Regions from separate parts of the Endozoicomonas sp. ALB032 genome, predicted to be linked through region 2. Evidence: predicted binding sites of a transcription regulator. Region 2 holds the regulator's gene; the other holds the start of a gene.
What was found. The regulator sigma-54, encoded in region 2, starts transcription at its own class of promoters, with help from an activator protein. The targets are predictions, from matches to a motif close to TGGCACNNNNNTTGCTNT.

Region 1 (6,617 bases), 980 kb from region 2:
TTTTCAATAAACAGTTGGCCAGATAACCAGAGGGTTAACAGTTTCTGGCTTTTATCATCACCTTTGGCAGAGAGATGGGTTACGGTGGTCTCCAGTTTGTCCCATGACTTCTCACTCAATTGTCTGGCCAGCTCTTCATTGCTTGTGGTGTTGCTATTGGCCAGAGCCTGTGAGGATGAGACAAAGACAAAAAGAAGACAGAGGCATACTAAAGGCAATACTTGCCAGAGTCTCCAGGTCATAAAATTTCCAGTGAATAACTATGTGTTGGCCTGTCTTGTATTGGACAGGCGTTTGGTGATGGCATGAAAAAACTAACTTCTCATGCCATGTGATACCAATCGAACTTTCTAACTCCCTATTGCGCTGAAGATTTGGGCTTTAATCCTGCGTTGGCGATCGTCGCCTTGTCTTAAGGCTCAAATCTCCATGCTCATTACGGGAGTTAGAGAGCACTATTGCTATGACTTCAACAAAAGACGACTAATCAGTAGTTCTGACCAGAGCAGACACCTGATTCCAGGTTGTAGTTGCCGCACTTGATCGGGGCTGACCAGTCAGCAACAATTTTCGAGCTTTCGGGCAGATATTGAGTCCAGGCATCACCAATGACGCCCCCTTTGGTTTCCCAGACAATTTCAAACTGGCCATCGTCCTGAATTTCGCCAATCAATACCGGTTTGGTCAGGTGATGGTTGGTGTTCATCACTGCAATACCACCCGTCAGGTTGGGAACAGTGATGCCATACATGGCCGAACGGACGGCATCAACGCTGGTGGTTCCTGCTTTTTCAACGGCTTTTGTCCACATGTTGAAGCCAATATAAGTGGCTTCCATTGGATCATTGGCAACACGCTCTTCATTCTTGGTAAAGGTCTGCCAGGTTTCGATGAACTCATCGTTGATATCACTCTCGGCGCTCATAAAGTAGTTCCAGGCTGCCAGGTGGCCTACCAGAGGTGCAGTATCTATACCTGACAGCTCTTCTTCACCAACAGAGAAGGCAATCACCGGAATCTGTTCAGCAGCAATGCCCTGATTAGCCAGTTCTTTATAGAAAGGTACGTTGGCGTCGCCATTAATGGTGGAAATAACCGCCGTTTTTTGACCAGCTTTACCAAACTTCTTGATATCAGAAACAATGGTCTGCCAGTCAGAGTGACCAAAAGGCGTGTAATTGATCATGATGTCCGACTCTTTGATACCCTTGCTCTTCAGGTAGGATTCCAGAATCTTGTTGGTGGTTCTCGGGTAGACGTAATCAGTACCGGCCAGAACAAAACGTTTGACGCTGCCGCCCTCTGAACTCATTAGATAATCAACCGCAGGAATAGCCTGCTGGTTAGGCGCTGCGCCGGTGTAGAAAACGTTTTTGGATGACTCTTGTCCCTCATACTGAACCGGGTAGAACATCAGGCCGTTTAACTCTTCAACCACTGGCAGAACTGATTTTCTGGATACGGAAGTCCAGCCGCCAAAAATGACATCGACTTTTTCTTTTGCCAGCAGCTCACGCGCTTTTTCTGCAAACAGAGGCCAGTCAGAGGCAGGATCAACAACAACCGCTTCGAGTTTCTTACCCAGTAGTCCACCTTTCTTATTCTGCTCGTCCACCATCATTAAAACAGTGTCTTTTAATGTGGTTTCACTGATCGCCATGGTGCCTGACAGAGAATGTAAAACACCTACCTTGATGGTCTCTGCAGCCTGGGATATGACCGAAAAAGAGAGGGCGGCGGTTGCTGCAGAAGCTACAACCAGGCCCTTCGAGAGTTTTTTGAGGGAGCTCTTCATAGTTTTTATTAATCCTGTTTTTTATCCTTATGTGCGACAGTGTGACAGCAATGTGCATGCCAATATATTAAGTAACTGTCGTTCATTAGGAAAAGCTCTCACTTCTAACAGTTGAGTTAGAGTTAATTTCTTAATATCGTCTTGACAGTAGATGCCTTATTTCAGAACATCCTCGATCACCAATATGGTGCCTATGTATTTTTTTGGTGCTATTTAAGCTGACTTTATGGTCAAGAATGTCAGCAGTCGTATAAAAATAAAATGGAACATCTTTTGCAGGCCAGAGATGACCTTTAACAGTAAGGGCAGAAGTATGGGGCTGGCATTCAATCGACACTCTATCCCGCGATCCAACCCGGATACTGATTCCAATCAGGGTGACGTTGCGTCCGGAGACAGCGGCTGGCGTGCCGGAATTGCTGTGGAGCTGAAATACATGGACGGCCATACCCGCATGGGCCGCACGCGCCATTATGGTCCCCTGCGGATTCAACGTCCGTTCTGGCCAGAAGGTAAAGACCTGGCGCATCTCTATATTCTTCACCCGCCAGGAGGGTTGGTGGCCGGTGATGAGCTGATTCAGAGTTTTGAAGCCCACTCTGGTGCATCCGGACTGGTGACTACTCCTGCTGCAGGGAAAGTCTACTTTAATGGTAATGGCCGTCTTCAGAAACAGCTGACGTCCATGGTCGTTCAAGACAATGCCTGTCTTGAATGGTTGCCTCAGGAAACTATTATTTTCAATGGTGCAGAAGCGGAACTGAATACATCCATTGAGTTGGACGGCAATGGCTGCTACGCAGGCTGGGATATCGTTTGTCTTGGTCGTAAAGCCAGTGGCGAAGCCTTTGAGCAGGGCAGGGTGATCCAGAATCTTCACCTCACTCGTAACGATCAGCCACTTTATCGAGAAAGGCTGGAGCTGGCAGCGGGCTCACCTCTTGCTCAGTCCGTTCTTGGTCTTAATGGCCAGCATGTATTCGGTACACTGCTCATGACCTTTGAACAAGACCCCGGTTGTGATCATCTGCATGAAAGGCTGGAAGCCTGCGGAGGCTCTAAATGTACAGCCATTACCTGGCGAAACGGGGTTTTTATTGCTCGCTATCTGGGCAGCTCACCTGAACAGGCCAGAACACTGTTTACCTGGCTTTGGAATGAGCTCCGTGGCCAATTGAATGGCCGGAAAGGTTGTAAGCCCAGAATCTGGAATACCTGATTGTTGATGCCTATAACCTACCAATAGCGCATTAAAAGACCACAAGGATAAATTGGAGGGCTCTCATGGAGCTGACCCCCAGAGAAAAAGACAAATTGCTGTTATACACAGCGGCACTGGTTGCTGAACGTCGCCTTGGCAGGGGAGTAAAGCTGAATTACCCGGAGTCCATTGCGCTGATTTCGATGCACATAATGGAGGGCGCCAGAGACGGCAAGACAGTTGCTCAGCTGATGAATGAAGGGCGTGAAATCCTCACCCGTGACCATGTCATGGAAGGCATTCCCGAGATGATTCATGAAGTTCAGGTAGAAGCCACCTTTCCGGACGGCACCAAACTGGTGACGGTTCACAATCCCATTGCGTAGAGCAGGAGGTTTTATGATTCCAGGAGAGGTCATTGCCTGCGAAGAGGCAATCGACATTAATAAAGGGCGTGAGACCTGCGTTGTCTCCGTGGCCAATACTGGCGACAGGCCAGTACAGGTTGGTTCTCATTATCATTTCTATGAAGTGAACCCGGCACTGGCTTTTGATCGGGAATCCACTCTCGGTTTCCGGTTGAATATCCCGGCAGGAACCGCTGTCCGTTTTGAGCCTGGTCAGGATCGACAGGTTGAATTGGTGCGTTTTGCCGGAGAAGGCAAAATCTATGGTTTCCGTGGTGATGTCATGGGTGAGCTTGAGCAGGGAGATAAATAATGGCCAGAATGGAACGTCAAACCTATGTGGACATGTTTGGTCCGACTGTAGGCGACAAAGTACGTCTTGGTGACACGGATCTGTTCATCAGTCCGGAGAAAGACTTTACCGTTTATGGCGACGAAGTGAAGTTTGGAGGCGGCAAGGTTATTCGTGACGGTATGGGCCAGAGTCAGAGAACAGGGGCTGATGTTGTGGATACGGTCATTACCAATGCTCTGATTCTGGATCACTGGGGCATCGTAAAAGCGGATATTGGCATTAAAAACGGCCGGATAGAAAAGATAGGCAAGGCCGGCAACCCCGACGTGCAGGCCGGAGTCGACATCATTATTGGTCCCGGCACCGAAGTGATTGCTGGCGAAGGTCAGGTTGTCACTGCGGGGGGGATTGATGCCCATATCCACTTCATCTGCCCCCAACAGATAGAAGAAGCCCTGGCTTCCGGGGTCACCACCATGCTCGGTGGCGGCACCGGACCTGCTACAGGGAGCAATGCGACAACCTGTACACCCGGTGAGTGGCATATGAGTTCCATGCTGCAGGCTGTGGACAGTTTACCTATGAATATCGGTTTTCTTGGCAAAGGCAACGCCAGCATACCCGCAGCACTGGAAGAGCAGGTTCTGGCGGGAGCCATGGGGCTCAAGCTTCATGAAGACTGGGGGACCACTCCAGCCTCTATTGACTGTTGCCTTGGAGTGGCAGAGAAATACGACATTCAGGTAGCTATTCACACCGACACCCTAAATGAATCCGGCTTTGTTGAAGATACTATTGCCGCATTCAAGGGCAGAGTTATCCACACCTATCATACCGAGGGTGCCGGAGGCGGACATGCTCCCGATATTATCAAGGCCTGTGGTGAAGACTTTGTGCTTCCGTCGTCTACCAACCCGACACGTCCATACACCATCAACACGGTTGATGAGCATCTGGATATGCTGATGGTTTGTCACCATCTCGATCCGAACATTCCTGAAGATGTGGCTTTTGCCGACTCCCGCATTCGTCGAGAAACCATTGCAGCAGAAGATATTCTACATGACCTGGGCGCTTTCTCGATGATTGCTTCGGACTCCCAGGCCATGGGGCGGGTCGGTGAAGTGGTTTGTCGTACCTGGCAGACGGCTCATAAAATGAAAGTTCAACGGGGATTATTGCCTGAAGACTCATCGGCGGGTGTGGATAACTTCAGGGCACGCCGTTATGTGGCGAAATACACCATGAATCCGGCAATAACCCATGGTATTTCTCATGAAGTGGGCTCTGTCGAGCCGGGTAAGCTGGCTGACCTGGTGCTTTGGAAACCGGCATTCTTTGGCACTAAACCTTCTCTGGTATTAAAGGGTGGAGCGATTGCCATGGCACCTATGGGTGATCCCAATGCGTCTATCCCGACACCACAACCGGTTCATTACCGACCCATGTTTGGGGCTCTGGGTAAAACCGTTTCTGCTACCTCTCTTTCGTTTGTTTCGCAGGCCGCTTTTGAAAACGACATTGGCCGTAAACTAGGATTGAATAAAGTCGTTTCTGCGGTAAAAAATACCCGAACGATTCGCAAGAAAGATATGTTGCTGAACACCTGGCAGCCCCATATGGAAGTGAATCCAGAGACCTATGAAGTGCGTGCCGATGGCGAGCTGCTGGTCTGTGAACCGGCCAAAGTCGTACCTCTGGCACAGCGCTACTTTCTTTTTTAATCATTTTTTACAATAAATAGCCCAAAGCCAATCAAGCAAAGGAAAATAAGAAATGCTGAAGTTAACCAGGCGCCTGCAGGAAACTGATGTTCAGCACAATGATGAGCTATTGCTGCCATTTGATGAGCGCAAGAGAGGTCGTTTAAAAGCGACCACCCAGGGAGGAAGAGCAGCGGGAATATTCATCGAGCGCGGCGATGTTTTAAGAGACGGCACCCTGCTTCAGGCAGACAGCGGTGAAGTCGTATTGATTCGAGCCAGCGATGAAGAGGTCACAACCGCCAGTTGTGAGAATGCCCTGACGTTTGCCAAAGCCTGCTATCACCTTGGCAATCGCCATGTTCCGTTACAGATAGGTAATAACTGGCTTCGATTCCAGAAAGATCACGTTCTGGATGAAATGGTGATGTTACTGGGGCTGACGGTAGATCACACGGAAGCTCCTTTTGAGCCCGAAAGCGGTGCTTACGCCAGGGGGCATAGTCATCACCATCATCATCACTCTGGTGAGCACAGCCATGAGCCGGTAGAAAACCATGAATACTGAGGCATTACTTGGCCTTTTGCATTTATCCAGTCCAGCCCTGCCTGTTGGGGCTTTTGCTTACTCTCAGGGTCTGGAAACCGCTATTGATCGGCAATGGTGTTTTGATCGTGAGTCCACCTGCCATTGGGTCTCTCAGTTGCTCGGGCAGGGAATGGGTCGTCTTGATGTTCCGGTATTCTTTCGACTTTACGACGCTTTCCGGTCTGACGACAGGCCATCAGTTGAGCACTGGAACCGTCAATTGCTCGCCTTTCGAGAAACTCGAGAGCTTTATGATGAAGACTGTCAGGTGGGCAGGGCATTCAAAACCTGGCTGAAGTCTTTATTCCCGGAAGAATCCAGAGCGGACTGGCTGGAGATACCCTCCCAGGCAGCTATGTTTGCTTTATCGAGTTTATGTCACGGTATGGAGAAAGACATTGCCGCTATCGGGCTGCTTTGGTCATGGTGCGAAAACCAGGTGACAGCAGCAACCAAGGCGGTACCCCTGGGACAGACCGATGCCCAGAAAATTTTGCACCATCTGGCCAGTGAAATTGGCCCTGTGATCGAGAGCGCCAAGACGATTCATGATCACGAATTGGGGAATAACCTGGTGCATTTCGCCATGGCCAGCAGCTGGCATGAGCACCAGTATTCAAGATTGTT
Region 2 (6,617 bases):
GAAGGATAAATAGGCTTTGTAGTGACAAAAGTGAAGAAGAAAGGATTTCTGAGCAAGAAACATTTTGCCTGCTTCTGTTATCAGATCAGCAAGCAAAATATTTTTTATCTACAGTCGTTAAACGGGGGAACAGATGATGCTGTAAAGTGCCTCGGAATTTTCTGCCGCTCGCATCTGACTTAACAATACTTCTGATTGAAAGCGCTCAGCGACAGCCTGCAATATATTGAGATGTTCCTGAGTATTTTCTTCCGGAACAATAAGTGCGAACACCAGATCGACCGGCTGCTTGTCCACAGAGTCAAAATCTATGGGTTCAGACAGTTTGATCAGAAGTCCGGTAGGATGCTGACAAGCACTGGAGCGACAGTGAGGCAGGGCTATGCCTTTGCCCAAACCGGTGGTACCGAGTCGCTCTCTGTTAATCAGCTTGTTAAACAGATCCTTGGTTTTGATAGCGGGAACATGCTCATTGATGATTTCCGCAACAATTTCCAGGATTTTCTTTTTGCTGGCCCCCTGCACATCGCAGAGGGTGCGCCCGGGGGTTAGAATGTTTTCAATAATCATACAACGATCGATGCTTACAGGCGGCCGTTGGCACCCTGTAGCCGGTCAAGCGTTTTCTCTTTGTGTTTTACCAGTTGTCGATCCAGTTTGTCCGACATGTCATCAATGGCAGCGTACATATCTTCAGCCTCAGCGGTTGCATTAATATCCGCCCTACGAACATGTAGAGTCGCTTCCACTTTGTGCTTCAGTTTCTCAACACTCAGAGTGACCTGAACGTTTGTAATCTGATCAAAGTGGGCGGCAAGGCGGTCGAGTTTCTTGGTGACATAATCTTTCAGAGCCTCAGTCACCTCTACATGATGTCCACTGATGTTGACTTGCATGTAACGCTCTCCTGCTGATCCCGATTCTCGACATTGGACTGCCCCCGGGATTGTACGGGCAACCCTGATTGAAAGTCTATCACTGTCAATGACAGTTAGCGCTGTTCTGAGACAAAAAATCTATGGGGCGATTTGTGGTATAAGGGCTTGTTACCTCAATCGCTGAAGGCTCAGATAAGCTGCTTGCGTTCATTCGATGGCGGTATATTCATTGATTCACGATATTTGGCGATGGTTCTCCTGGCCACTTTGATCCCCTGGTCCCCCAGCAAGCCGGCGATTTTGTTATCACTCAGTGGTTTTTTAGGGTTTTCATCGGATACCAGTTTTTTAATCAAGGCTCTGATGGCTGTTGATGAGCACTCTCCACCAGTGGCTGTGCTGACATGGCTGGAGAAAAAGTATTTCAGCTCAAACACGCCTCTTGGAGTGTGCATGTATTTCTGTGTAGTGACCCTGGAAATAGTGGACTCGTGCATATCCACTGCCTGAGCAATGTCTGCCAACACCAGGGGCTTCATGGCCTGCTCACCCTGCTCCAGAAAATCTTTCTGAAATTCAACAATCTTGCCCGCTACTTTCAGTAAGGTTTCGTTACGACTTTGCAGGTTTTTCAGAAACCAGCGGGCTTCCTGCAGCTGATCAACCGCCCAGCGGTCCCTGACTTTGGTGACCGAAATATCGGGGGTGACGTATTCCGTGTCCGCCTGGCCGATTTCTGATCCGGGCCTCGGGTTGAGGCTTTGAACAAGGCTAAGGGCTTCCCTCAGTTGATGTTCTTTGAGACGGGTACGCCGCATGATTTGGGCATAGTCACGACTACCCAGAGCCTGTAGATGATTCTGGATCAGCAGACGTGCTTCTTTCAGGAAGTGGGTTTCTTGTGGCAGTTGATTGAGTTGAACTTCGAGACATTCTTTCAGGTTGGCGCTGGCACAACCCACCGGATCAAAGTGAAGAATCCGTCGTTGCATGACCTGAAGTTCTTCAAACGCCAGTTCCTCTACCTGTTCCTGTAGCGAGAGATAAATTTCTTCCAGGGAGTGAGTGAGGTACCCGTCATTATTGATGGCTTCGATCACAGCCAGGCCCATCAGCCTGTCTCTGTCAGTCATGGGAGTCAGGTTTAACTGCCATTCCAGATAGTCCTGGAGGGACTCATTGGCCCGGGAGCGGGCAAAAGGATCATGTTCCTCATCGGTTGCAGCGGGCAGGCTGGAATAGACATCATCCCATCCGGAGTCAACGGGCAGGTCATTGGGTATGCTGTCAGCCCACTGGGGCTCTTCTGGTTCCGGGGGCTGTTCTGCTTTTTCATTGAAGTCAACAGGCTGTTCCCCTTCATCACCAGATGCAGGTGGTTCTTCAACGGACTCTTCAGACTCCAGCATCGGATTGGATTCAAGAACTTCCTGGATTTCCTGCTGAAGGTCCAGAGTGGAAAGTTGCAGAAGCCTTATGGCCTGCTGCAGCTGAGGTGTCATGGTCAGCTGCTGGCCCATTTTTAGCTGTAAGGATGGCTTCATAGGCAACTGTATACCTTTACTTCGGTGTCTGCACTGAGGGTGCCAGATTTGATGCCATCAGCGCCTGACAGTTATATCTCAGTGTCTGCTCATTATTTTGATTGGGCTACTCTCCATGTCACTGGGATTATAATCACATCTGAAGCTTCGGGAAAGTGATTCATCAAGTCAGCCATGCAACATTCAGAACAAGAGTATGAAAATAAATCAGCTCAACATCTTTGCCCGCTTCTTTCGCGAGACCAGTCAAGAGATGATCAGAGACTGAACTGATGCCCGAGATAAACGTCACGAACCTTTTGATTAGCCAGGACAGTCTGACTATCACCCTCGGCAATAATAGTGCCTTCGCTGACAATGTAGGCCTTCTCGCAGATATCCAGTGTCTCCCGGACATTGTGGTCGGTAATCAGGACTCCGATGTCCCGGGCTTTCAGGTGCGTGATAATGGCCTTGATGTCACCAACAGAAATGGGGTCAACACCGGCAAAGGGTTCATCGAGCAGAATAAATTTTGGGTCAGTGCAAAGAGCTCGGGCAATTTCTACCCTGCGCTTTTCACCACCGGAAAGGCTCATACCCGGATTGTCCCTGATATGATTGATATTAAACTCTTCCAGCAATGACTCCATTTTTGCGATGCGATCTTTCCGGGAAAGGTCGGAACGGGTTTCCAATATCGAGAGCAGGTTATCGGTGACCGTCAATTTCCTGAAAATAGAAACTTCCTGTGGCAGATAACCTACGCCAGCTCTGGCCCGGCCATGCATAGGTTCGTGAGTTAAACTCTGGCCACTAAGGTCAACCTGTCCACCGTCTGCTTTTACGAGACCTACAATCATGTAGAAGCAGGTAGTTTTACCTGCCCCGTTGGGGCCAAGAAGTCCGACAATTTGACCACTGTCGACAGCCAGAGATACATCTTTGACGACCTGTCTGCCTTTGTAGCTTTTACTGAGATGTTCTGCCTTAAGCGTTGCCATCCGGAGTTTGTCTTCCTGTTTAAAAGTTAGCTGTCGTTTTTCTGGCAGCCCTTTCAAGCCTGTTCAGTCGTTGAGCAGTGAGTGTAATGGGATATGAGTACTACTGCTTGCTCTCAGGTTTGGGTTGGTAAATCATTTTGACCCGACCATCCGGGTTGCTTTTGTTCTCACTGCCCTTGGCATTCACGGTCTGTTTGGTCAGGTCATAATCAATGCGTTCACCTGTGAAGGTATCACCCTTCTGGGTCAACTGCGCCTGCTTGATCAGTTGGATCTTATCGCCAGCCACCTGATAATCGATAGTATGACCCCAGGCTTTCAGAATGCCCTGATCATCAGGTTGCTGTTCTTCGTAGTAAGCTCTTTCCTTGTCGCCTTCTGCCACAATTTTTTTAACTTCCTGCTGGACGGAATAGATGGTCACCTTGTCTCCGGTAATTCGGGTGGTGCCCTGAATCATCACAACATTGCCTTTATAGATGGATACACCTTTCTTGTTATCGATATCGGCGGTGTTGGACTCGATCTCAATAGGCTTCTGCCGGTCAGATGGCAATGCTTGTGCCATGACTGGAAGCAGAACCGTGGCCCCCAGCATCAGGTAATATTCGACCCCTCTGCGACGACTCTTTCTGTCTGGCCGCTCATTTGGATCAAGGCGCTTGGCCTGTTCATGGCTTTGGCTCATGAAATCCTCTTACCCTAGACTTGAGTTTAACCAGACTCTCCTTGAAGAAAGCCTCCATACCAATGGCGCGCGTACGTCCAGTGTCGTTGGTGATCAGTACCGGTCGATCAGTGACTGCCAGATCCTTTTCAGAGTATATGGTCATGAAATCAGTGTCTATTCGAACCTTACTACCATTGCCGAGGTTCGTCTGGGTCATCACCACATCATCCCAGAGCTCTATATCCTCGCTGCCGGGCAACAGTTTGCCATAGAGGGCGTCGGCCACCATGGGTTTTCCGGGGGTATTGAAATTCTCCAGATGAGGGGTTTGCAGCAACGTTGTGTCATTGTGCGGGTAATGGGTGATACTGTCTGAGACCAGTATGTAATCCAGTTCGCCCTCTTTGTTGTACTGGGTGACCCTGGTGTCAATGAAATAGTAGTCAGCGTTCTCACGAACCAGAGGCTGTTTTTTCTGAACCCCAACATGGAGTTTGCTGTCATAAGCCCAATAGCCAACTCCGACCATTATCAGCATCAGAAAAGCAATCATTATCAGGTTCCGATTGGGCATCAGATCATTGGCTCCGGGTCACAATCTGGTCAGAGTCTGCAAAGGCAGATACCGACAAAAGAAGGCCATTCAGGAAAATGATGCCCGGTTTGTGCAGTCGGCAGCATTTTCGCAGCAAATGAATTCAGTTTACCATGATTTTATTTGATCATCAGGGGCTGCAGACGAATGTTTTCAAATACTAGACACTCGCTGTCGGCCTTACGTAAGAAGAGTTGAACGGTAGTGCTTTCTTGTCGTCAAAGAAACGCTTGAATGGAAAGGTATCGCTGTAATGGTGGAAAACTATCACAGCGATATTTTGGGTATTTTAACTCTCTATTTCAGGTAACTGGCCAGCATGTCATCCAGCTTGCCTTTGGCTTTAAGAATGAAATCACAAAATTCTCTGGCTGCACCTTCGCCGCCACGATTAGTAGTGATAGCAGGTGAGTGTTCACGAACGTAGTAGTGCCCGTTAGGAACGCTGCAGCCAAAACCAACCTGTCGAATGGCTGGAAGATCTGGCAGATCGTCTCCGATGTAGGCCACTTCATCCAGGCTAAGACCTTGCCCTTCTTCCTGAAGCAATTCTTTCAGAGCGACAAACTTGTCTTCGCGGCCCTGATAGAGAAAATCTACGCCCAGGTCGGAGGCTCGTTTTTCAACAAATACGGATCGACGGCCGGTGATGATGGCCGTTTTTACACCCGACTGCTTGAGCATTTTCAGGCCATGACCGTCGAGAGTATTGAATATTTTCATTGATTCGCCATGCTCACCAAACAACAGTTTGCCGTCAGTGAGAACACCATCGACATCAAAAACAGCCAAACGAACCCTGGCGGCGGCAGATTGTAGTGAAGAACTGATCATACAACGCCCGCCTTCAGTAGGTCGTGCATATTAATGGCACCGATCAGTTCATTGTCATCATCAACACAGATCAGAGCATTGATTTTCCGGTCATCCATAATCTTCAGGGCTTCAGCCGCAAGAATCTCGGGGTGGATGGTTTTGCAGTGGCTGGTCATCACTTCATCAATCAGTGTGGATTTGGGGTCGACGCCCTTGTCCAGAGCCCGACGCAGGTCACCATCGGTGAAAATGCCAATGACATGGCGTTTGTTATCGACAATGGCGGTCATGCCCAGGCCTTTGCGAGTAACTTCCAGCAGGGCTTCGCTCATTGGTGTGCCCAGGGGAACTTCTGGTACCCGTCTGCCAATGTGCATGATGTCTTTTACTTTCAGAAGCAGTCGTTTACCTAAAGAGCCACCAGGGTGAGAGAAAGCAAAGTCTTCTGCAGTAAACCCGCGGGCTTCCAGCAGGGCAATGGCCAGTGCGTCGCCCATTACAAGGGCTGTGGTCGTGCTCGAGGTAGGCGCGAGATCCAGAGGACATGCTTCTTTTTCCACCCCGGTGTTGAGATGGGCTTCAGCATCTTTCGCCAGTGTTGAATTCGGGTTGCCGGTCATGCTGATCAGGGGGGTGCCCAGTCTTTTCAGCAGGGGCAATAGAGTAATGACTTCGCTGGTTTCGCCAGAATTGGAAAGAGCCAGAACCACGTCTTCATGGGTGACCATTCCCATATCACCATGGCTGGCTTCTCCGGGGTGTACAAAGTAGGCAGGGGTGCCGGTGCTGGCGAGGGTTGCAGCAAGCTTGCGGGCAATATGTCCCGACTTGCCCATGCCAACGACAATAATCCGGCCACGGCATTCAAGCATAACACGGCAGGCACTGGCAAAACTGCTGTCGATCCTGTCTATCAGGCTCTGAACAGCTTCCAGTTCCATGGTAACGGTGCGGCGACCAATTGAGATGAACGGCTCGTCAGTAGTCATATTACGTACAGATTAGTTGTGACACGGCTATTCTATAGTGCCTTTCGCCACAGTAACAGTTCGGGATTTCTGCATTAAAACCTGTGCACTATGATCAGTTCCTCCTGATTCCGATACTATAGACCTTATCGCAACCGCACGA

Region 1: a site for sigma-54 is predicted at 1,840-1,857, ahead of urtA (urea ABC transporter substrate-binding protein). Genes of this name have one in related genera too.

Annotation. Positions count from the first base shown of each region.
Region 1 is NZ_JBLYNW010000001.1:1,073,048-1,079,664, reverse strand. It holds gene urtB (urea ABC transporter permease subunit UrtB) at 1-242, opposite strand, end outside; gene urtA (urea ABC transporter substrate-binding protein) at 488-1,795, opposite strand; gene ACO6VG_RS03245 (urease accessory protein UreD) at 2,082-3,014, shown strand; gene ACO6VG_RS03240 (urease subunit gamma) at 3,080-3,382, shown strand; gene ACO6VG_RS03235 (urease subunit beta) at 3,396-3,716, shown strand; gene ureC (urease subunit alpha) at 3,716-5,422, shown strand; gene ureE (urease accessory protein UreE) at 5,475-5,969, shown strand; gene ACO6VG_RS03220 (urease accessory protein UreF) at 5,959-6,617, shown strand, end outside.
Region 2 is NZ_JBLYNW010000001.1:91,969-98,585, reverse strand. It holds gene ACO6VG_RS00370 (PTS sugar transporter subunit IIA) at 118-570, opposite strand; gene hpf (ribosome hibernation-promoting factor, HPF/YfiA family) at 585-896, opposite strand; gene ACO6VG_RS00360 (RNA polymerase factor sigma-54) at 1,067-2,422, opposite strand; gene lptB (LPS export ABC transporter ATP-binding protein) at 2,680-3,405, opposite strand; gene lptA (lipopolysaccharide transport periplasmic protein LptA) at 3,506-4,093, opposite strand; gene lptC (LPS export ABC transporter periplasmic protein LptC) at 4,077-4,649, opposite strand; gene ACO6VG_RS00340 (KdsC family phosphatase) at 4,968-5,501, opposite strand; gene ACO6VG_RS00335 (KpsF/GutQ family sugar-phosphate isomerase) at 5,501-6,475, opposite strand.